Regions from separate parts of the Streptomyces sp. NPDC047081 genome, predicted to be linked through region 3. Evidence: riboswitches for the same ligand, from Rfam matches in the RefSeq annotation. Region 3 holds a riboswitch; each other region holds the start of a gene.

Region 1 (4,857 bases), on a different contig from region 3:
CCGATTGATCGCACCTGTTCGAATGTGTGGGGGCTTGATGCTGGAGATCTCCGACCGCGGCCGTACCTGGGTTCTCTCCGGGCCGACCAGCAGTTACGCCGTCCACCTCACCGAGGGTGACGAGCTGCTGCATCTGCACTGGGGGCCGCGGATCGCGCTCGCCGACGCCGAGGCGCTCGCCGAGCGTCCACTGCCCGTCTACCGGCCCTTCGAGTCGCAGCTCGACGGCCACGAGGAGTACCCGGTCGAGGGCGGCCCCCGCTTCGCCCGCCCCGCCCTGTCCGTGCGCACCGATGAGCGCCGCGGCACCGAGTGGACCTTCGAGGCCTACGAGGCGGAGGGCGACCACCTGCGGCTGCGCTTCCGGGACGGCGGCCTGGCCGTCACGCTGCACTACCGGATGCGCCACGACGTCGTGGAGCGCTGGGTCGAGCTGGGCAACGAAGGGCCCGCCCTGGAGCTGCTGCGGGCCGACTCCGCCACCTGGACCCTGCCCGACCGCGAGGACTGGCGCCTGTCCCAGCTGCACGGCCGCTGGGCCGCCGAGTCCCTGCTCACCGCCGCGCCGCTCACCTACGGCGAGAAGATCATCGGCAGCCGCCGCGGCCACACCGGACACCAGCACCTGCCCTGGGTCGCCCTCGACACCGACGCCACCGAGGAGCGCGGCGAGGTCTACGGCTGCGCGCTCGGCTGGTCCGGCTCCTGGCGCATCGCGGTGGCGCAACTCCCGGACGCGCGCGTGCAGATCACCGGCGGTGCCGGCTACGACGACTCCGGGCTGCTGAGGCTGGAGTCGGGGGAGTCGTACACCACCCCCGTCTTCGCCGGCCTGTGGAGCGACGGCGGCTTCGGCGGTGCGAGCCGGGCCTGGCACGCGTACCAGCGCGCGTACGTGATCCCGGACGCCGAGCAGGACCGCCCGGTGCTGTTCAACTCCTGGGAGGCCACCGAGTTCGACATCTCCGAGGAGCAGCAGGGCACGCTCGCCCGGCGGGCCGCGGCGATCGGCGTCGAGCTCTTCGTCGTCGACGACGGCTGGTTCGGCGAGCGCACCAGCGACCGCGCCGGGCTCGGCGACTGGACGCCCAACCCCGACCGCTTCCCCAAGGGCCTCGCACCGCTCGCCGACTACGTGCACGCGCTCGGCATGCAGTTCGGCATCTGGGTCGAGCCCGAAATGGTCAATCCGGACAGCGAGCTCTACCGCGCCCACCCCGACTGGGCGCAGTTCCAACCGGGACGAAAGCGGATGGAATTCCGCAATCAGCTCGTCCTCAACCTCGCCCGCGAGGACGTCCAGGAGTACCTCTGGGAGCGCCTCGACACACTCCTGACCAGCGCCCCGATCGACTACGTCAAGTGGGACTTCAACCGCTGCTTCACCGACGCCGGCTGGCCCGGCGAGGCCTATCCGCAGCGCCTGTGGGTCGACCATGTGCGCGCCTTTTACGCCCTGTTGGACCGCCTGCGGGCCGCCCACCCCGGCGTCGCCTTCGAGTCCTGCTCGGGCGGCGGCGGCCGGATCGACCTCGGCGTCATGAGCCGTACCGACCAGGTGTGGACCTCCGACAACACCGACCCGCTGGACCGGCTCGCCATCCAGCACGGCTTCAGCCAGATCCACCCCGCGCGCGTGATGGCCGCCTGGGTCACCGACAGCCCCAACACCCAGCTCAACGGCCGGATCAGCTCGCTGCGCTTCCGCTTCGTGAGCTCCATGGCCGGTGTGCTCGGGGTCGGCGGCGACCTCACCCAGTGGACCGAGGAGGAGCTCGCCGAGGCCGGTGAGTGGGTTGCCCTCTACAAGGAGATCCGCCCGCTCGTGCAGCACGGCGACCTCTACCGGCTGCGCCCGCCGACGGGCGGCCTGAGCGCGGTCCAGTACGTGCGCGGCGACGAGACGGTCGTCCTCGCCTGGCTCCAGGCGCAGAGTTACGGCGAACCCGTACCGGCGCTGCGACTGCGGGGCCTCGACCCCACAGCCTCGTACGAATGCCGTGAAACGGGCGAAGTTCACAGGGGTGCCGTATTGCTGCATCACGGACTGTGGACCGGACTGCGCGGCGACCTTGATGCGGCAGTCCTCCGCCTGCGCCGCATCTGAGCCTTCTGTCCGAATTGGCGTCTTCATTCCAACTCGCTCTGGAATAAGGAAAGCTGGAGCAGTGTCACGTGAGGAGCGTCATATCCGTGACGGTGCGTGCCCCGTCATGTTCACGTAATTCAGGTGCTTTTCAAGGGACTTTGGTCTCGGCGACTGCTTCCTGATTCACGGAGTGTGACGGGGAATTCCGGAAAGGGATCAAGGGAATCGCATTCACAGGGAACCGTCACTTGTCCCTTTGCGTCTTGGTCGCTTACGTTCCACACCAATCCGGACGGACGCCCAATCCTGCCGCCGCCCGGTGTCCGCACAACTCACCCGTGAACGGCAGGAGCGGGGGACCCACAGGTACAACCGCCTGGACCGGTCTCCGGAACAGGCTTGGGGTAAAGCCGCGCCGAAACGCGCGGCCGGACATCTCCAGTCCGCACCCGACAGCTCACCTCGCAGGCGCCGGAGAGGAATTCGCCATGCCCGCGAAGGGTAAGCACCGCCGCCCGAAGTCCCCGCGTCTTTCCCGCTCGATCGCCGTCGCCGGAACCGGTGGCGCCGCTCTCGCCCTCCCGCTCATGGGGGCCACCGGCGCCCATGCGGCCACCACGCAGTCCGCTTCCCAGTCGGTTTCCGAAAAGGCCGTCCAGTCCCTTCCGGTGACCCAGAAGAAGGCCGCCGAGAAGAAGAGCGCCGCCGACAACGCGGGTGCGCGCACCTATTCGGTGCGGGTCGGCGACTATCTCTCGAAGATCGCCGACGAGCAGAACGTCACCGGCGGCTGGAAGAAGCTCTACGCCGACAACCGCCAGGCCGTCGGCGACGACCCGTCGCTGATCCACCCCGGCCTGAAGCTCACCATCGGCAAGCAGGCCGCGACGAGCACCACCAAGTCCTCGTCCTCGGCCTCGTCCTCCTCCTCGGCCAAGTCGCAGTCGTCCTCCGCCAAGACGTCCGCCACCCGGACCGCCGAGACCACCAGCACCGCCACCGGCTTCACCCTCCCGGTCTCCGGCGGCACCATCGGCACCGGCTACCACGTGGCCGGCAGCATGTGGTCCAGCGGCTACCACACCGGCGTCGACTTCGTCGTCCCGACCGGCACCTCCCTCAAGGCCGTGGGCGCGGGCACGGTCGTCTCCGCGGGCTGGGGCGGCGCCTACGGCAACCAGGTCGTCATCAAGCTCGCCGACGGCTACTACGCCCAGTACGGCCACCTCTCCCAGCTCTCCGTCTCGGCCGGCCAGACCGTGACCGAGGGCCAGCAGATCGGCCTCTCCGGCGCGACCGGCAACGTCACCGGCCCGCACCTGCACTTCGAGATCCGCACCACGCCGGACTACGGCTCCGACGTGGACCCCGTGGCCTACCTCCGCTCGAAGGGCGTCGCCGTCGGCTGACCCCCGCCGACCCGACCGCCCGACACGCCGCCGAAGGCCGGACCCCGATCCCCGGGTCCGGCCTTCGGTGTGTCCGGCTCCGTCTGTTCGGGTTGCGGTGTTGCGGTCGTGTGGCGGGAGGGGCGGGGGTGTCGACAGGGAGGGGGCGCCGGCGGCACAGTGAACCCCGTTGCCCTGCAAGCGCTTTCTGCATCCGAAGGAGCCCCGCCTGTGACGACCACCCGCAGAGCATTCGGAGCCCTCGCCGCAGGCGCCGCCCTGGCCGCCCTCGCCCCTGCGCAAGGCGCGAGCGCCGCGCCCCGCCGGCGTCTCCTCGCCCACGACGACTTCCGGCGCGGCCTCGGCAAATGGGCCGTAGAACTGGAGAACGGCGGAACGGTCACCGCCTCGCGCGGGACGCTGGAGGTGGACGTACCCGCCGGCGCCACGGTCTGGTTCAGGCGGCGCCTCGACGGGCCGTACGCCATCGAGTACACCGCCACGGCCGTCTCCGAAGGCGGGGTCAACGACCGTGTGTCCGACCTCAACAACTTCTGGAACGCCACCGACGTCCGCTCCCCGGACGACATCTTCGCCACGCGGCGCGGCGGAGCACTGGCCGAGTACGACTACCTCCGCACGTACTACGTCGGCTACGGCGCCAACACCAACACCACGACCCGGCTGCGCCGTTACGTCGGCGAGGCCGGGGTCCGGCCGCTGATCTACGACTACACCGAGCCGCTGCTCGTCGCGAACGAGCCCAACCGGGTCCGGATCGTGTCCGACGGGTCGGCGGTCCGCTGGCGGAACAACGGGCGGCTCGTCTTCGACTACGACGACCAGGACCCGTACACAAGCGGGCATTTCGCCTTCCGGACGACCTGGAGTCATTTCCGGATCAGCGACTTCAGGGTCTGGCGGTTGACCCTTCAACAGCCCTGATCGGAAGGTTATTCCTGGCTTGGGGAGATCTTTAGAAGTGGCTTATCTCACCGCCCGTCAACCCCTTCTTACGGTCGCGTAGGTCACATTCGAAGGTGAATCATGAACAGCGTGGCAGACGATTCGAAGAGTGACAGCAGATCCGTGATCGGGTCGTACGTTGCGGTGGGGGACAGCTTCACCGAGGGCGTCGGCGACCCCGGCCCCGACGGGGCGTTCGTCGGCTGGGCCGACCGGTTCGCGGTGCTGCTCGCGGACCGCAGGCCCGAGGGCGACTTCGGCTACACCAACCTCGCCGTGCGCGGCAAACTGCTCGACCAGATCGTGGCGGACCAGGTTCCGAAGGCTCTTGAGCTGGCGCCGGACCTGGTCTCCTTCTGTGCGGGCGGTAACGACATCATCCGGCCCGGCACCGACCCCGACGAGGTCGCCGAG
Region 2 (4,857 bases), on a different contig from region 3:
GCCTACTCGACGATGATGCTGCTGGCCGCCTCGAACGCCGAGTCGACCATCCTCGGCTTCGACTTCCCCGCCAGCTGGTACGCCTCCGCGCTGGGCGCCTTCGAGGTCGGCCTCGCGCCCGTGGTCGCCGCCCTGTGGGTGCGCATGGGCAGGCGCCAGCCGCACGCCTCCAACAAGATCGCGATCGGCGTCGTACTCGGCGGGCTGTCCTTCCTGCTGATGGTGCTGCCGACCTCGGGGCACGCGAACGACGACTACCTGATGTCGGCCTGGTGGATCGTGGGCTCGTACTTCCTGCTGGGCCTCGGCGACATCCTGCTGGAGACCTCCGGCATGTCGGCCACGACCAAACTCGCCCCGGCCGCCTTCTCCAGCCAGACCATGTCCCTCTGGTTCCTGTCCCTGGCCCTCGCCAACGGCATCCAGGCCCAGACCGTGAAGCTCTACGACGACGTCTCCAAGCCCGCCTACTTCGGCGTCAACGGCGCGATCGCGGTGGCCGCGGGCCTCGCGGTCATGGCCGCGGCGCCCTGGCTGCGCCGCACGATGCACCCGGTCCACTGAAGCCAACGGGGTCCCGCTCATGCACATCCGTACGTCCCTCCCCCACGACACGACCCACGAGGACCTCTGGATCCCCCTCCCGGACCAGACGCTGCTGTACGCGCGCGTGTGGCGCCCGCTGACCGACGAACCCGTACCGGCGCTCCTGGAGTACCTCCCGTACCGCCTGACCGACTGGACCGCGCCCCGCGACCACCAGCGCCACCCCTGGTACGCCGGCCACGGCTACGCCTCCGTCCGCGTCGACATCCGCGGGCACGGCAACAGCGAGGGCATGCCGGGCGACGAGTACTCGGCGACCGAGCTGGCCGACGGGGTCGCCGTCGTCAACTGGCTTGCGGAGCAGCCCTGGTGCAATGGGAAAGTCGGCATGTTCGGCATCTCCTGGGGCGGCTTCAACTCCCTCCAGATCGCGGCCCTCGCGCCCGAGCCGCTCAAGGCGATCGTCACGGTGTGCTCCACGGACGATCGCTATGACAACGACGTGCACTACATGGGAGGTTCCGTCCTCGCCGTCGACATGCACGCGTGGGCGGCGACCATGCTCGCCTTCGTCTCCCGCCCGCCCGACCCGCTGTACGTCGGCCCGGTCTGGCGGGACATGTGGCTCAAGCGCCTGGAGACGGTCGACCCGTTCATCCACACCTGGCTCGAACACCAGACCAGGGACGAATACTGGCGGCACGGCAGCGTCTGCGAGGACTACGGCGCCATCGAGGCCGCGGTCCTCGCGGTGGGCGGCTGGCACGACCCGTACCGGGACACGGTGCTGCGGCTGGTGGAACACCTCCCGGCCGATCGGGTACGGGGACTGATCGGGCCGTGGTCGCACCAGTACCCGGACCGGGGGCTGCCGCCGGGGCCCGCGATCGGGTTCCTCCAGGAGACGCTGCGGTGGTGGGACCAGCACCTCAAGGGCGCCGACACGGGTGTGATGCGCGAGCCGCTCCTGAGGGCGTACGTCAGCGACCCGCACCCTCCGGTCACGGTCTACGACACCCTCCCCGGCCGCTGGGTCGGCGAGCCCGCCTGGCCCTCGCCGAACGTCACGACGATCTCGTACGGCCTTCGGGGCGACCCCGTGCCGGTCCGCTCCCCCCAGCACACCGGCCTCGACGCCGGCCGCTTCTTCCCCTTCGGCAACGACGCCGACCTCCCGCCCGACCAGCGCGACGAGGACGCCCGCTCGGCCTGCTTCGACTTCGAGGTCGCCGAGGAGACCTGGGTGCTGGGGCGGCCCAGGGTCCGGCTGCGGCTGACCTCCCAGGCGCCACGTGGACAGGTCGTCGCCCGCCTGTGCGACGTCGCGCCGGACGGCTCCTCGACCCTCGTCACGCGCGGCGCGCTGAACCTCTCCGCGCGGCACGGGCGGGAAAAGGACGTCCCCTGGACACCCGGCGCCACCGAGGACGTCGAGTTCGAGCTGAACGGCATCGGGCACGCCTTCCCGCCCGGGCACCGGCTCCGTGTCGCCGTGTCCTCCGCGTACTGGCCGTGGATCTGGCCGCAGCCGGAGTCGGCGGCCGGGTTCACGCTGGACCCGGCGGGCAGCTCGCTGGAACTGCCCGCACGCGCGCGTGCGTCGGAGGAACCGGCGATCGCCTTCGAGGAGCCGGAGCAGTACGAGCCGCTCGGCGTCAACCACCCCGTCACGCTGGACGAACCGCGGCCCGAGCGGCTGGTCGTGCGGGACGTCGCCAGGGGTGAGTGGCGGCTGGAGGTCGACCCGCGGTACGGCGGCACGCGCGTGTACCCGGACGGTCTGGAGTTCACCGAGGACGCGCTGGAGACGTACACGATCCAGGAGGGCGATCCGCTGTCGGCCCGTACCCGTTCCGACTGGTCGATCCGGCTGCACCGCCCGGATCTGCCCTGGGAGACGACGATCCGTACGCGCTCCGAGATCACCTGTGACGCGGAGTCCTTTTTGACCTCCAATGAGGTTGTTTGCGCGGAGGGCGGCGAGGTCGTCTTCCACCGGACCTGGGAGAAGCGGATTCCACGGACGGCCGGTTGACGGTGAGTTGAGGGCATTGCCCGATTTGCGACTCTTGTGGATTGCAGTGAGTTGGCTCACGCCGGACCATGATCCGCATTCCGCCGCATTTCGGCCGATCCGCCTTTTCCGGTATGCCAGTTGAGGCTTGGCAGCCGCAAAGGATCAAGTGCCTCATATGACTCAGAGCAAGGTCAATAGGGGTGTTCTGTGAATCCGGCACTTGTTCCGGACATGTGCTCTCGCATACGTTCCCGGCCTGTCGGGCGGACGCCGAATCCTGCCACCGCCCGAGCCATCCACCGAGAACGTACGGGCAGGAGCGGGGGACCCAGGTAAGTCGCCGGGCCGGGGCGTCTTCGGACATTCCGGACCGGCTTTGGGGTGAAGTCGTGTCGCCTTGCGGCGGCGCGGCCGGGCATCTCCCGCCCGAACCCGACAGCTCACCTCGCAGGCGACGGAGAGGAACCCGTCATGTCTGCTGCCGCTCAGCACCGCCGCTCCAGAGGCTCCCGTCTCGCCCGCAAGCTCGCCGTCGTGAGCCTCGGCGCCACCGTCCTCGCCCTCCCGGTCATCGGCGCGACCAGCGCCTCCGCGGCCACCACCACGACCGTGACCGCCACCTCGCTGGGGTACGCCAACAACCTCGACGGCTGGATCCGCGCCTCCCTCCAGGTCATGGCGCAGCACGGCATCCCCGGCACGTACAACGGCATCTACCGCAACGTGATCCGCGAGTCCTCCGGCAACCCGTACGCCATCAACAACTGGGACTCCAACGCGCTCGCGGGCACCCCGTCGAAGGGCCTGCTCCAGGTCATCGACCCGACCTTCGCCGCGTACCACGTCTCGGGCACCTCGTACGACCCGTACGACCCGGTCGCCAACATCACCGCCGCCTGCAACTACGCGGCCCAGCGGTACGGCTCCATCGACAACGTGTGGGGCGCCTACTAGGAGGCGCCACCGGGCCCCGTCGCTACCGGGCCTGCGGGAACAGTCTTTCGAGGACGACGGCGATGCCGTCGTCCTCGTTCGACAGGGTGATCTCGTCGGCCACCGACTTGAGTTCGGGATGGGCGTTGGCCATCGCGACGCCGTGCGCGGCCCAGTCGAACATCGGGATGTCGTTGGGCATGTCCCCGAAGGCGATCGTCTGGTGCGGGCCCAGGCCCAGGTGTTCGGCGGCGAGCGCCAGGCCGGTCGCCTTGGTGATGCCGCATGGCTGGAGTTCGACGGTCCCAGGCCCCGACATGGTGACGGTGGCGAGGGAACCGACCACCGCGCGCGCGGTCGAGGCCAACTCGTCGTCGGACAGGTCGGGATGGCGCAGCAGCACCTTGCTGATGGGCTCGCACCACAGGTCGTCGCGGCGGCTGACCCGGACCGCCGGCAGGGTCGGGTGCGGCATCAGATAGCCGGGCTCGATGAGCGTGAGCCCGTCGACGCCGTCCTGGTCGACGGCCGCGTACACCTGGCCCACCTCGGCCTCGATCTTGCCGAGCGCGGTCTCGGCCAGCTCCCGGTCCAGGGTGACCGACCACAGCAGACGGTCCGCGCCGGCGTCGTACACCTGCGCGCCCTGCCCGCACACCGCGAGCCCGCTGCTGCCGAGGTCGTCGAGGAGCGGCCGCACTCTGGGGGCCGGCCGGCCCGTCACGACGAGGTGCCGGGCACCGGCCTCCGCCACCCGCGCGAGGGCGGCGAGGGACCGGTCGGACAGCGTGTCGTCGCCTCTGAGCAGCGTGCCGTCCAGGTCGGTGGCGACGAGTGCATATGCGGTGGGTGCGGCCATGATCAGAGAATACGGACAGGACGCCCAACGGACTCATCGCGAACCGGCCGACCGCCTTGTTCACCTGCGTATCTCAGTCAACTCCCGTACCTGTGTCTGCTCTTCGGGGCGGGCGGTGGCGTATGCCGTCGTCAGGCGTGAGCGGCCACCAGGTGCTTGGCCAGCCTCGGCGAGGCGAACTCCGTGCCGCACACGAACCGCATCACCGGGCCGTACGAGGACGCGGACGGCAGGCCGGTGAAGTACAGGCCGGGGACCGAGGAGACGTAACCGGCGCCGAGCTTGGGCGTGCCGCGGCTCACGGCGAGGCCGGTGCGCAGCTCGTGGCCGAGGAAGTCCATCGCCGCTATGTCGACGCGGTAGCCGGTGGCGGCGATGACGTGGTCCGCGGAGAGGGTCTCCGTGCGGCCGGCGTGGCTGCGGACCGTGAGCGTGGGGCTGCCGCCGTCCGCGTCCGTGCGGACGATCCGCTCGACCTCGCTGACCTGCACCTTGCCCTCGA
Region 3 (4,857 bases):
AGCAGACCCGCTTCAAGGACGGCCTCGCCCAGGAGACCTGCCGCAACTTCAAGCACGTCGGCTACTCCCTCGCCGCCACCGCCCACATCGCCGAGACCGCCTGGCACCAGGGCGTCGACCTGTACGGCGAGGTCAAGGACCGGCTGAAGGCCGCGCTCGACTTCCACGCCCGCTACCAGATGGGGGAGAACCCGCCGGCCTGGCTGTGCGGCGGCAAGGTCGACCGGAACATGGGCCCCGACCTGGAGGTGGCCCTCAACCACCTGGAGAACCGTCTCGACATGAAGGTCCCCTACGCCCACAAGCTCGCCGAGGAGACCCGCCCGGCCGGCACCGACGACCTCTTCGTCTCCTGGGAGACCCTGACCCACGCGAACAACCCCGGAGCGTGAAGACACTCAGGGAAGCCACTTGGGGAAAACACTCAGGGCCGGAATCCAGTGACTGGATTCCGGCCCTGAGCCTTGAGTAGCGGGGACAGGATTTGAACCTGCGACCTCTGGGTTATGAGCCCAGCGAGCTACCGAGCTGCTCCACCCCGCGTCGGTGTGTCACCAGCATACGCCATCCGCGGGACGCTCAGCACCACGGTTTACTTCCGCCCCTCCTCACCTGCGTCATTCGGTCGGCCCACACCACTCGCCGCCCGGCCCCGCTCCAGGAAGCCTGGACTTGTGGATCATGAGCGGCCGTACGCGAGCGCCGGCGGACGGCTGTCCCGGGACGCCGTCGCCTTCCTGCGTGTGCTGCCCGTGCTGCTGATCGCCGGGGGGATCCTGTACGACAGCCTCACCCCGAAGGACTTCACCGCCGCCCCCTTCTTCACGGCCGCCCCGCTCGTCGCAGCGCCCGTCCTCTCACTCGCCGCCACCGCGGTCACCGGTGCCATCGCCACCCTCGCCACCTACGGGGTCCACGTCCGCTTCGGCTGGGGGCCCGACGCCGACACGCTCACCGAGGCCGTCACCGTGGCCACGGTCGCCCTGCTCGCGGCCGGCATCAACCGGGTCGTGGCCCGCGGCGACGCGCGGCTCGCCTCCACCCGCGAGATCGCCGAGGCCGCCCAGCGCGCCGTACTGCCCGAACCCGCCGAGCGCATCGCCGGGTTCGACATCGCGGCACGCTACGAGGCGGCGCAGGCCGACGCGTTCATCGGCGGCGATCTGTACGCGGTGCAGGACACCCCGTACGGCGTCCGGCTCGTCGTCGGCGATGTGCGGGGCAAGGGGATGGGCGCGGTGGCCGCCGTCGCCGTCGTCATCGGGGCCTTCCGGGAGGCGGCCGAGCAGGAGGCGACCCTGGAGGCGGTCGCGGGGCGGCTGGAGCGGGCGCTGGCCCGCGAGGGCACCCGGCGCGCCGGGCTCGACGCCTTCGAGGGGTTCACCACCGCCGTACTCGCCGAACTCCCGCACGACGACGGGGTGTTGCGGATCGTCAACCGTGGCCACCCGCCCCCGCTGCTCCTGTGCCCCGACGGCACCGTACGCACCCTGCACCCGAGCGAGCCCGCGCTGCCGCTCGGCATGGGCGAGCTGGGCGCCTGGCCCGACCGCGCCGAGGAGACGAAGTTCCCCGGCGGAGCCACCCTGCTGCTTTACACGGACGGGCTGTCCGAGGCGCGCGACGGACAGGGCGAGTTCTACGACCCCGCGGCCCGGCTCGCCGGCCGGGTCTTCCGCGAACCCGGCGTACTGCTCGACACCCTCGCGCGCGGGGTGCGCCGGCACACCGGGGACGGCACCACGGACGACATGGCGCTGCTCGCCGTACGCAGGCCGTGACTCTCTGCATAACAACTGACATACCGTCAATGCCTGTGAAGATCCTGAGGGCGGGTCAACTCGCCCGTTTTTCGCCGTCCATGGGCCCTACGTCCAGCCAGGATTCGTTAATGATCAAGCCGAACAGCTTGGAAACGACCCCCCGGGTCTATTAACGTTCGATAACGCAGCGCGGTCGTCCCAGCCGTCACAAGAGGCGGCTCCGTGCGCACGCGCCGAATCCCGCAAGGGAACCGGGGAACCACCACCCTGGGGTGAATCGCGCGGAGACCGCCGTGGACCCACGGCAGGTTTACGCGCGTAGGAGACCTTCCTGCTCCGAACCCGTCAGCTAACCCGGTAGGCGAGAAGGAAGGAAAGGAGCACGCCCACGTGGCGTCCAACCCGCCTGCCCCGGCAGCCCCGTTCGTGCCGAGCACCGAGCCTTTCGGCTTCGCCGGCCCCCGCACCGAAGAGGGCCAGTGGGAGGAGTGGAACCCCACCGCGGACTCCATCGCTCCGGTACGCGGCCGGCACCGTGTCGCCAAGCAGCGCGGCGGGGGACTCGCCCGCAGCTCCACGGTTCTCGGCGTCGGCGTCATAGCCGCCGTCGGCGCGGGCGGCATGGCCAGCGCCAACACCGGGAAGCCGCCGGTCTCCATCTCCATGCCCGATCTGCCCTCCGTCGGCGCCGTGTTCGGCGGCTCCTCCGAGGCACCCAAGGGCTCCGCGACCGCGCTCAGCTCCGTCGGCGTGACCACCGAGGACACCACGCAGGGCGCCCGGGACGCGGGCGAGGCGCTGCGCGACCGGATCATGGCGCAGGCCGAGTCGCAGCAGGTCCAGGTCGACAGCAAGGCCCAGTCCGCCACCGAGGCGGCGCTCGCCAGGCAGATCGACGACGCGGCCGCCAAGGCCGAGCAGGACGCGGCGGCCAAGGCCAAGGCCGCCAAGGCGAAGGCGGAGGCGGCGGCCGAGAAGGCGGCCGAGGCCGCGAAGCTCGCCGAGCTGGCCAAGCAGTACAAGCTGCCGGTCGTGTCCTACACGATCACCGGCACCTTCGGACAGGCCGGCTCCATGTGGTCCTCCGGCTACCACACGGGCCTCGACTTCGCCGCCCCGACGGGCACGCTCATCAAGGCGATCCACTCCGGCACCGTCACGGAGGCCGGCTGGGCGGGGTCGTACGGCTACCGCACGATCATCACGCTCGACGACGGTACGGAGCTGTGGTTCTGCCACCAGTCGTCGATCAGCGTGAGCGTCGGGCAGAAGGTCGCCACGGGTGACGTCATCGGCCGCGTGGGCGCGACGGGCAACGTGACCGGGCCGCACCTGCACCTGGAGGTCCACCCGAACGGCCAGTCCGACGGCATCGACCCGATGACGTGGCTGCGCAGCAAGGGCCTGAACCCGTAACGCTCCGGTGTTGTTTACACGATGTTTGCGGGTGACCCGGAAGGCCGGGCTCCAGGGCGGGCGTTGACGCTGAACATGACTGCCACTCCTTCTCCTTCCCTGCGCAAGCTCGGCTCCTCCGACCTGGAGGTCTTCCCGCTCTGCCTCGGCGGCAACGTCTTCGGCTGGACCGCCGACGAGGCGACGTCCTTCGCCGTCCTGGACGCGTACGCGGCCGCGGGCGGCAACTTCGTGGACACCGCCGACGGCTACTCGGCCTGGGTGCCCGGCAACAAGGGCGGCGAGTCCGAGACGATCATCGGCAAGTGGGTCAAGGCCCGCGGCAACCGGTCCGACGTCGTCATCGCGACCAAGGTGAGCCAGCACCCGGAGTACCAGGGCCTGTCCGCGGCCAACATCAAGGCCGCCGCCGACGCGTCCCTGCGCCGCCTCGGCACCGACTACATCGACCTCTACTACACCCACTTCGACAAGCCCGAGGTGCCGGTCGAGGAGATCATCGGCGCGCTGGACGAGCTGGTGCGGGCGGGCAAGGTGCGCAACATCGCCGCGTCCAACATCTCGGCGGAGCGGCTGCGGGCGTCGCTGGAGTTCTCCGACCGCGAGGGCCTGGCCAAGTACGTGGCTCTCCAGCCGCACTACAACCTGGTCTCCCGCGACACGTACGAGGGCGACCTCCAGGACCTCGCCGCGCAGTACGGCCTCGCGGCGGTCCCGTACTACGCGCTGGCGGCGGGCTTCCTGACGGGCAAGTACCGCCCCGGTACGAAGGTGGACAGCGTGAGGGCGGCGGGCGCGTCGAAGCACGCGGACTCGGAACGGGGGCAGCGCGTCCTGACGGCCCTGGACGAAATCGCGGAAACCCGCGGGGTCCCGATCCCGACGGTGGCCCTGTCGTGGCTGGCAGCCCAGCCGACAGTAGCGTCCCCGATCGCATCGGCCCGCACGCTGGAGCAACTCCCGGCACTACTGGGGGTGGCGGACCTGACCCTGACGACTGCGGAACTCACACGACTGACGCAGGCGTCGGCCTGACGATCGACCGGACTCTTTTTCTGCCGGTCCTGATCCTCCGTCGGCTTCTTCTTTCCGCCGCAACGGCGTCCAGCCACGCCGGCGTTCCCCGGCGGTGCCGACCCCTCCGCAACCCCTACGACCGATACGGGTTGTACGAGGGATACGGCCCCGCCGGCCCCGTCGGATACCCGTAGCCGTACCCGTACGCCCCGTACACCGGCCAAGGCGGCGCAGCCACCGGCACAGGCGGCGCAGTCACCCGCGCCGCATAGTCCAGCGCCGGCCGAGCCACCTCCCGCCGCAGCCACAGCTCGTTCAGCAACTCCCGCTCCCGCAGGGCGAAATCCGCCCCGCCCCGCCCCCGCCGCCCCCGATGCCGCAGAAACGCCAGCGACGTCGCGTACGCCTCGTACTCCGTCACCGCCCGCCCCGCCGGCTTCCCGAAGTGGTGCACGGCATAGTCCCGGGCCAGCCGCCGCGCCCGCATCGACCCCAGCGCGAACGGCTCCGTCGGCGCCAGCCACCCGGCCACGGCATACGCGGGCAGCTCCTCCCGCACGGTCCGCAGCTCCCGCTGCCGCGTCCAGATCACCAGCCAGGTCAGCAGCCCGAACGCCGGCACCATGAACGCCGCGTACACCCCGAAGAACCCGAACTCCCC
Region 4 (4,857 bases), on a different contig from region 3:
GAACTTCCCGAGACCGTCTGATCAGGGCATCACAGAAGGGCTCGTCCGAATTACCGGGCGAGCCCTTCGCATTTCCTGCACAGAGACCACGGAATTCCACTCGGGGGCAGCATGAATAAACCCCCGGGAATTCTCACTTCTTTGTATACGGCGCCTGTGTTAATGCCGCAGGCTCGGCATGTTTACGGGATGTTGCGAGTTCCTCACACGCTCGGCGCCGGTACCGAACCGCAGCCGGTGCGCCGCGCTGGAGCGCTCGGTGTGGAGGGTGGTGACGGCACGCGCGCGTTCGCTGTCGCCGCGCGCCACGGCGTCGACGATCGCGCCGTGCTCCGCCCAGGACTCCACGGGGTTGGCGGGCGCGTCCACGGCGTACATCCAGGCGATCTTGTGGCGCAGCTGGGTCAGCATCGAGGTCAGGGCGGGGCTGGCGGAGGCCTGGGCGAGCGTCTCGTGGAACCAGCCGCCCAGGGAGCGCAGATCCTCGCTGTTGCCCCTCCTGGCCCGCTCCTGGCCCAGTCTGACCAGGCCGCGCAGGACCTTGAGGTGGGCCTCGGTGCGGCGCTGGGCGGCCCGGGAGGCGCCGAGCGGCTCCAGGAGCATGCGCATCTCCAGCAGGTCGGCGGCCTCCTGCTCGTTCGGTTCGGCCACGCACGCGCCCGCGTGCCGGCGGGTCACCACGAAGCCCTCGGCCTCCAGGGTGCGCAGGGCCTCGCGGACGGGGACGCGCGAGACGCCGTAGCGGCGGGCCAGGAGTTCCTCGGTGAGGCGGCTCCCGCGCTCGTAGACACCGGCGACGATGTCGTCTCTGATCGCCGTGCATACCGAGTGCGCCGGAATACGCATGACCGACCTCCGTCTTAATCCCCGTGAAACGTCGCCGATTGACGTGTGTTCCGTGACTCTATTGCAATCGGCGGGAATTTCCGACGGGGGGCCGGAATCCATGGATATTTTTTGGACAGCAACCGGACGGAAACGGCGAAACCCCGGCTCGTGGAGCCGGGGTTCCGGAAGATCTCGCGGTCCGTCGTCAGACGTTCACGCCGTGCGAGCGCAGGTACGCGACGGGGTCGACGTCCGAGCCGTAGTCGGGGGTCGTACGGGCCTCGAAGTGCAGGTGCGGTCCGGTGACGTTGCCGGTCGCGCCGGAGAGGCCGATCTGCTGGCCCGGGGCGACCTTCTGGCCCACCGAGACACCGATGGACGACAGATGGCCGTACTGGGTGTACATGCCGTCGCTCATCTTGATCACGATGTTGTTGCCGTACGAGCCGCCCCACCCGGCCTCGACGACCGTGCCGGAGCCGACCGCGTGCACGGACGTACCACTGGCCGCGTGGAAGTCGATGCCTGTGTGGCTGCCGGAGGACCACAGAGAGCTGCTGGCCTTGTAGCCCGTGGAGACATAGGAGTTGGCGATCGGCGCCACGAAGGTGTTGAGGCGCTTGCGCTCGGCCTCGCGGGCGGCGCGCTGCTTGGCCTCGCGCTCCGCCTTGGCCTTGGCGACGGCCTTCTTGCGCGCGGCTTCGGCGGCGGCCTTCTTGCGGGCGGCCTCCTCGGCGGCCTGCTTCTGCGCGTCGGCCTGGGCGTCGATCTTGTCGGCTATGGAGTCGCCGATGGCGATGACGGGGTTGAGACCGGTCTGCTCGACGGTGCTCTCGACCGAGTTGTCGGCGGCGAGCGCGGGGGCCGCGAGGGTACCGATGACACCGGTGGTGGCGAGGGCTGCGACGCCGGCCGCCTGGACGGTGGAGCGCTTGAGCTTGCCGGGACGGCGGTGCTTCCCGGTGGCGCACATGAACGCCATGTACTGGCTGGTCCTTTCCTTCCTTCTCGCCTACCGGGTTAGCTGACGGGTTCGGAGCAGGAAGGTCTCCTACGGGCCCCCTCGCCGGAGCGCGGGCGTCCGATTCACCCCAGGGACTGCGTGGGTCCCCGGCTCCCCTGGCTCGCGCCGTACGGGGACTCGGCGATGACTGTCCGGTGCCGCGGATGCGGCGCGGTGCCTGACGGACAGCCCGGACGACGCTAAGCGGGGCGACTTTCAATCCCCAAACGGATCACGGTGTTTGTAGCGCATCCCACAGGGCAGACAGGCAACCTCCGCCCCAATTCGGACATAAGAGGGCCCTGGTGACGCATCAGTCACCAGGGCCCTCCACGCGCGCGTGCCGCTACTCGGCGGACACCACGGTCACTTCGCCGATGCCGAGCGCCTCCACGGGCGCCTTGATCTGCGCCGCGTCGCCGACGAGGACGGTCACCAGGCGGTCCACCGGGAACGCGCTCACGGCCGCCGCGGTGGCCTCCACGGTGCCGGTCGCGGCGAGCTGCCGGTACAGCGTGGCCTGGTAGTCGTCGGGCAGGTGCTGCTCTACCTGGTCGGCCAGCGTGCTCGCGACGGCCGCCGCGGTCTCGTACTTGAGCGGCGCGACTCCGACGAGGTTCTGTACGGCGACGTCCCGCTCCGCGTCGGTGAGGCCGCCCTCGGCGAGGGTGCGCAGCACCTTCCAGAGGTCGTCCAGCGCCGGGCCGGTGTTCGGGGTGTCGACGGAGCCGCTGATGGCGAGCATCGAGGCGCCGGTGCCGTCCGGGGCGGAGCGCAGCACCTGGCCGAACGCCCGCACACCGTAGGTGTAGCCCTTCTCCTCGCGCAGGACGCGGTCCAGGCGGGAGGTGAGGGTGCCGCCGAGGCAGTACGTGCCGAGCACCTGCGCGGGCCACACGCGGTCGTGCCGGTCGGCGCCGACGCGGCCGATGAGCAGCTGGGTCTGGACGGCGCCGGGACGGTCGACGATGAACACGCGGCCGGTGTCGTCGGCGGTGACCGGCGGCACCGGGCGGGGCTCGGCGGTGGAGCCCGTCCAGGTGCCCAGGGTCTCGCCGAGCAGTGCGTCCAGGTCGATGCCGGTGAGGTCGCCGACGACCACGGCGGTGGCGGTGGCGGGCCGGACATGGCGGTCGTAGAAGGCGCGTACGGCCGCCGCGTCGATCTTCTCGACGGTCTCCTCGGTGCCCTGGCGCGGGCGGGACATGCGCGAGGTCGCCGGGAACAGCTGCCGGGAGAGTTCCTTGGCGGCCCGCCGGGAGGGGTTGGCCAGCTCGTGCGGGATCTCGTCGAGGCGGTTGCGGACCAGCCGCTCGACCTCGCTGTCGGCGAACGCGGGCGCCCTGAGGGCGTCGGCGAGCAGGCCGAGCGCCTTGGCCAGGCGGGAGGCCGGCACCTCCAGGCTGAGGCGGACGCCGGGGTGGTCGGCGTGCGCGTCGAGGGTGGCGCCGCAGCGCTCCAGCTCGGCGGCGAAGTCCTCCGCGGAGTGCTTGTCGGTGCCCTCGGAGAAGGCGCGCGCCATGATCGTGGCGACGCCTTCGAAGTCGGCCGGCTCGGCCTCCAGGGGCGCGTCCAGGAGGACCTCGACGGCGACGACCTGCTGGCCGGGGCGGTGGCAGCGCAGGACGGTCAGGCCGTTGCCGAGCGCCCCGCGCGTGGGCGCGGGGAACGCCCACGGCTTGGCCTCGCCCGCCTGGGGCTGCGGGTGGAACTGCATCGTGGCGAGCTCGGTCACTTGGCCGCCTCCTCGTTCTTGTCGCCGGCTTCGACCGTGGCCTCGGCCTCGGGGTCTTCGGGGGGATCCGCGTCCTCGGCGACCTCTCCGGTGACGGGTTCGTAGACGAGCACCGCGCGGTTGTCGGGCCGCAGGCGGGCCTTGGCGACCTCCTGGACCTCCTGCGGCGTCACCTCCAGGACGCGCTGCACCGCGGTCAGGGCGAGCTGCGGGTCGCCGAACAGGACGGCGAACCGGCACAGTTCGTCGGCGCGGCCGGCGACCGTGCCGAGCCGGTCGAGCCACTCGCGCTCCAACTGGGCCTGGGCGCGCTCCATTTCCTCGGCCGTGGGGCCCTCCTCGGCGAACCGGGCGAGCTCCTCGTCGATGGCGGCCTCGATGACTGGCACCTCGACGTCACCGGAGGTCTTCACGTCCAGCCAGCCCAGGGAGGGCGCTCCGGCCAGCCGCAGCAGGCCGAAGCCGGCCGCGACGGCCGTACGGTCGCGCCGCACCAGGCGGTTGTAGAGGCGGGAGGACTCGCCGCCACCGAGGACGGTCAGCGCCAGGTCGGCCGCGTCGCACGCGCGCGTGCCGTCGTGCGGGAGCCGGTAGGCGGCCATCAACGCGCGCGCGGGGACCTCCTCCTCGACGACCTCGCGCAGCTGCTCGCCGATGACCTCGGGCAGCGAGCCGTCGCGGGGCGCGGGCTTGCCGTCGTGCGAGGCGATGGAGCCGAAGTACTTCTCGACCCAGGCGAGGGTCTGCTCCGGGTCGATGTCGCCGACCACCGACAGGACGGCGTTGTTCGGCGCGTAGTACGTGCGGAAGAACGCGCGCGCGTCCTCCAGGGTCGCCGCGTCCAGGTCGGCCATCGAGCCGATCGGGGTGTGGTGGTAGGGGTGGCCCTCCGGGTAGGCGAGGGCGGTGAGCTTCTCGAACGCGGTGCCGTACGGGACGTTGTCGTAGCGCTGCCTGCGTTCGTTCTTCACCACATCCCGCTGGTTCTCCATGGACTCGTCGTCCAGGGCGGCCAGCAGGGAGCCCATGCGGTCGGCCTCCAGCCAGAGGGCGAGCTCCAGCTGGTGGGCGGGCATGGTCTCGAAGTAGTTGGTGCGCTCGAAGCTGGTCGTACCGTTGAGCGAGCCGCCGGCGCCCTGTACCAGCTCGAAGTGGCCGTTGCCCTTGACCTGGCCCGAGCCCTGGAACATCAGGTGCTCGAAGAGGTGAGCAAGGCCGGTACGTCCCTTGACTTCGTGCCGCGAGCCGACGTCGTACCAGAGGCACACCGCCGCGACCGGGGTCAGGTGGT

What was found. A riboswitch is a leader RNA that binds a small molecule or an ion and turns the genes downstream of it on or off. The one in region 3 is predicted to bind cyclic di-AMP.
Positions count from the first base shown of each region.
Region 1: linked by a shared signal. The riboswitch ahead of ABZ848_RS15715 (LysM peptidoglycan-binding domain-containing M23 family metallopeptidase) and the one ahead of ABZ848_RS24665 (M23 family metallopeptidase) in region 3 are both predicted to bind cyclic di-AMP.
Region 2: linked by a shared signal. The riboswitch ahead of ABZ848_RS14160 (transglycosylase SLT domain-containing protein) and the one ahead of ABZ848_RS24665 (M23 family metallopeptidase) in region 3 are both predicted to bind cyclic di-AMP.
Region 4: linked by a shared signal. The riboswitch ahead of ABZ848_RS30325 (M23 family metallopeptidase) and the one ahead of ABZ848_RS24665 (M23 family metallopeptidase) in region 3 are both predicted to bind cyclic di-AMP.

Region 1 covers NZ_JBEYUY010000007.1:141,512-146,368, forward strand. Annotated here, with positions in the region: gene ABZ848_RS15710 (alpha-galactosidase) at 38-2,107, shown strand; cyclic di-AMP (ydaO/yuaA leader) riboswitch at 2,408-2,573, shown strand; gene ABZ848_RS15715 (LysM peptidoglycan-binding domain-containing M23 family metallopeptidase) at 2,578-3,498, shown strand; gene ABZ848_RS15720 (DUF6250 domain-containing protein) at 3,709-4,422, shown strand; gene ABZ848_RS15725 (SGNH/GDSL hydrolase family protein) at 4,567-4,857, shown strand, end outside.
Region 2 covers NZ_JBEYUY010000006.1:257,496-262,352, forward strand. Annotated here, with positions in the region: gene ABZ848_RS14150 (peptide MFS transporter) at 1-564, shown strand, start outside; gene ABZ848_RS14155 (CocE/NonD family hydrolase) at 584-2,581, shown strand; cyclic di-AMP (ydaO/yuaA leader) riboswitch at 2,838-3,030, shown strand; gene ABZ848_RS14160 (transglycosylase SLT domain-containing protein) at 3,035-3,517, shown strand; gene ABZ848_RS14165 (HAD family hydrolase) at 3,540-4,355, opposite strand; gene ABZ848_RS14170 (FAD-dependent oxidoreductase) at 4,487-4,857, opposite strand, start outside.
Region 3 covers NZ_JBEYUY010000012.1:269,419-274,275, forward strand. Annotated here, with positions in the region: gene ABZ848_RS24650 (alginate lyase family protein) at 1-392, shown strand, start outside; tRNA gene ABZ848_RS24655 (tRNA-Met) at 470-543, opposite strand; gene ABZ848_RS24660 (PP2C family protein-serine/threonine phosphatase) at 675-1,781, shown strand; cyclic di-AMP (ydaO/yuaA leader) riboswitch at 1,985-2,142, shown strand; gene ABZ848_RS24665 (M23 family metallopeptidase) at 2,154-3,179, shown strand; gene ABZ848_RS24670 (aldo/keto reductase) at 3,255-4,214, shown strand; gene ABZ848_RS24675 (PrsW family intramembrane metalloprotease) at 4,330-4,857, opposite strand, start outside.
Region 4 covers NZ_JBEYUY010000018.1:66,089-70,945, forward strand. Annotated here, with positions in the region: gene ABZ848_RS30315 (HPr family phosphocarrier protein) at 1-21, shown strand, start outside; gene ABZ848_RS30320 (GntR family transcriptional regulator) at 160-846, opposite strand; gene ABZ848_RS30325 (M23 family metallopeptidase) at 1,034-1,810, opposite strand; cyclic di-AMP (ydaO/yuaA leader) riboswitch at 1,824-1,985, opposite strand; gene ABZ848_RS30330 (pitrilysin family protein) at 2,178-3,566, opposite strand; gene ABZ848_RS30335 (pitrilysin family protein) at 3,563-4,857, opposite strand, start outside.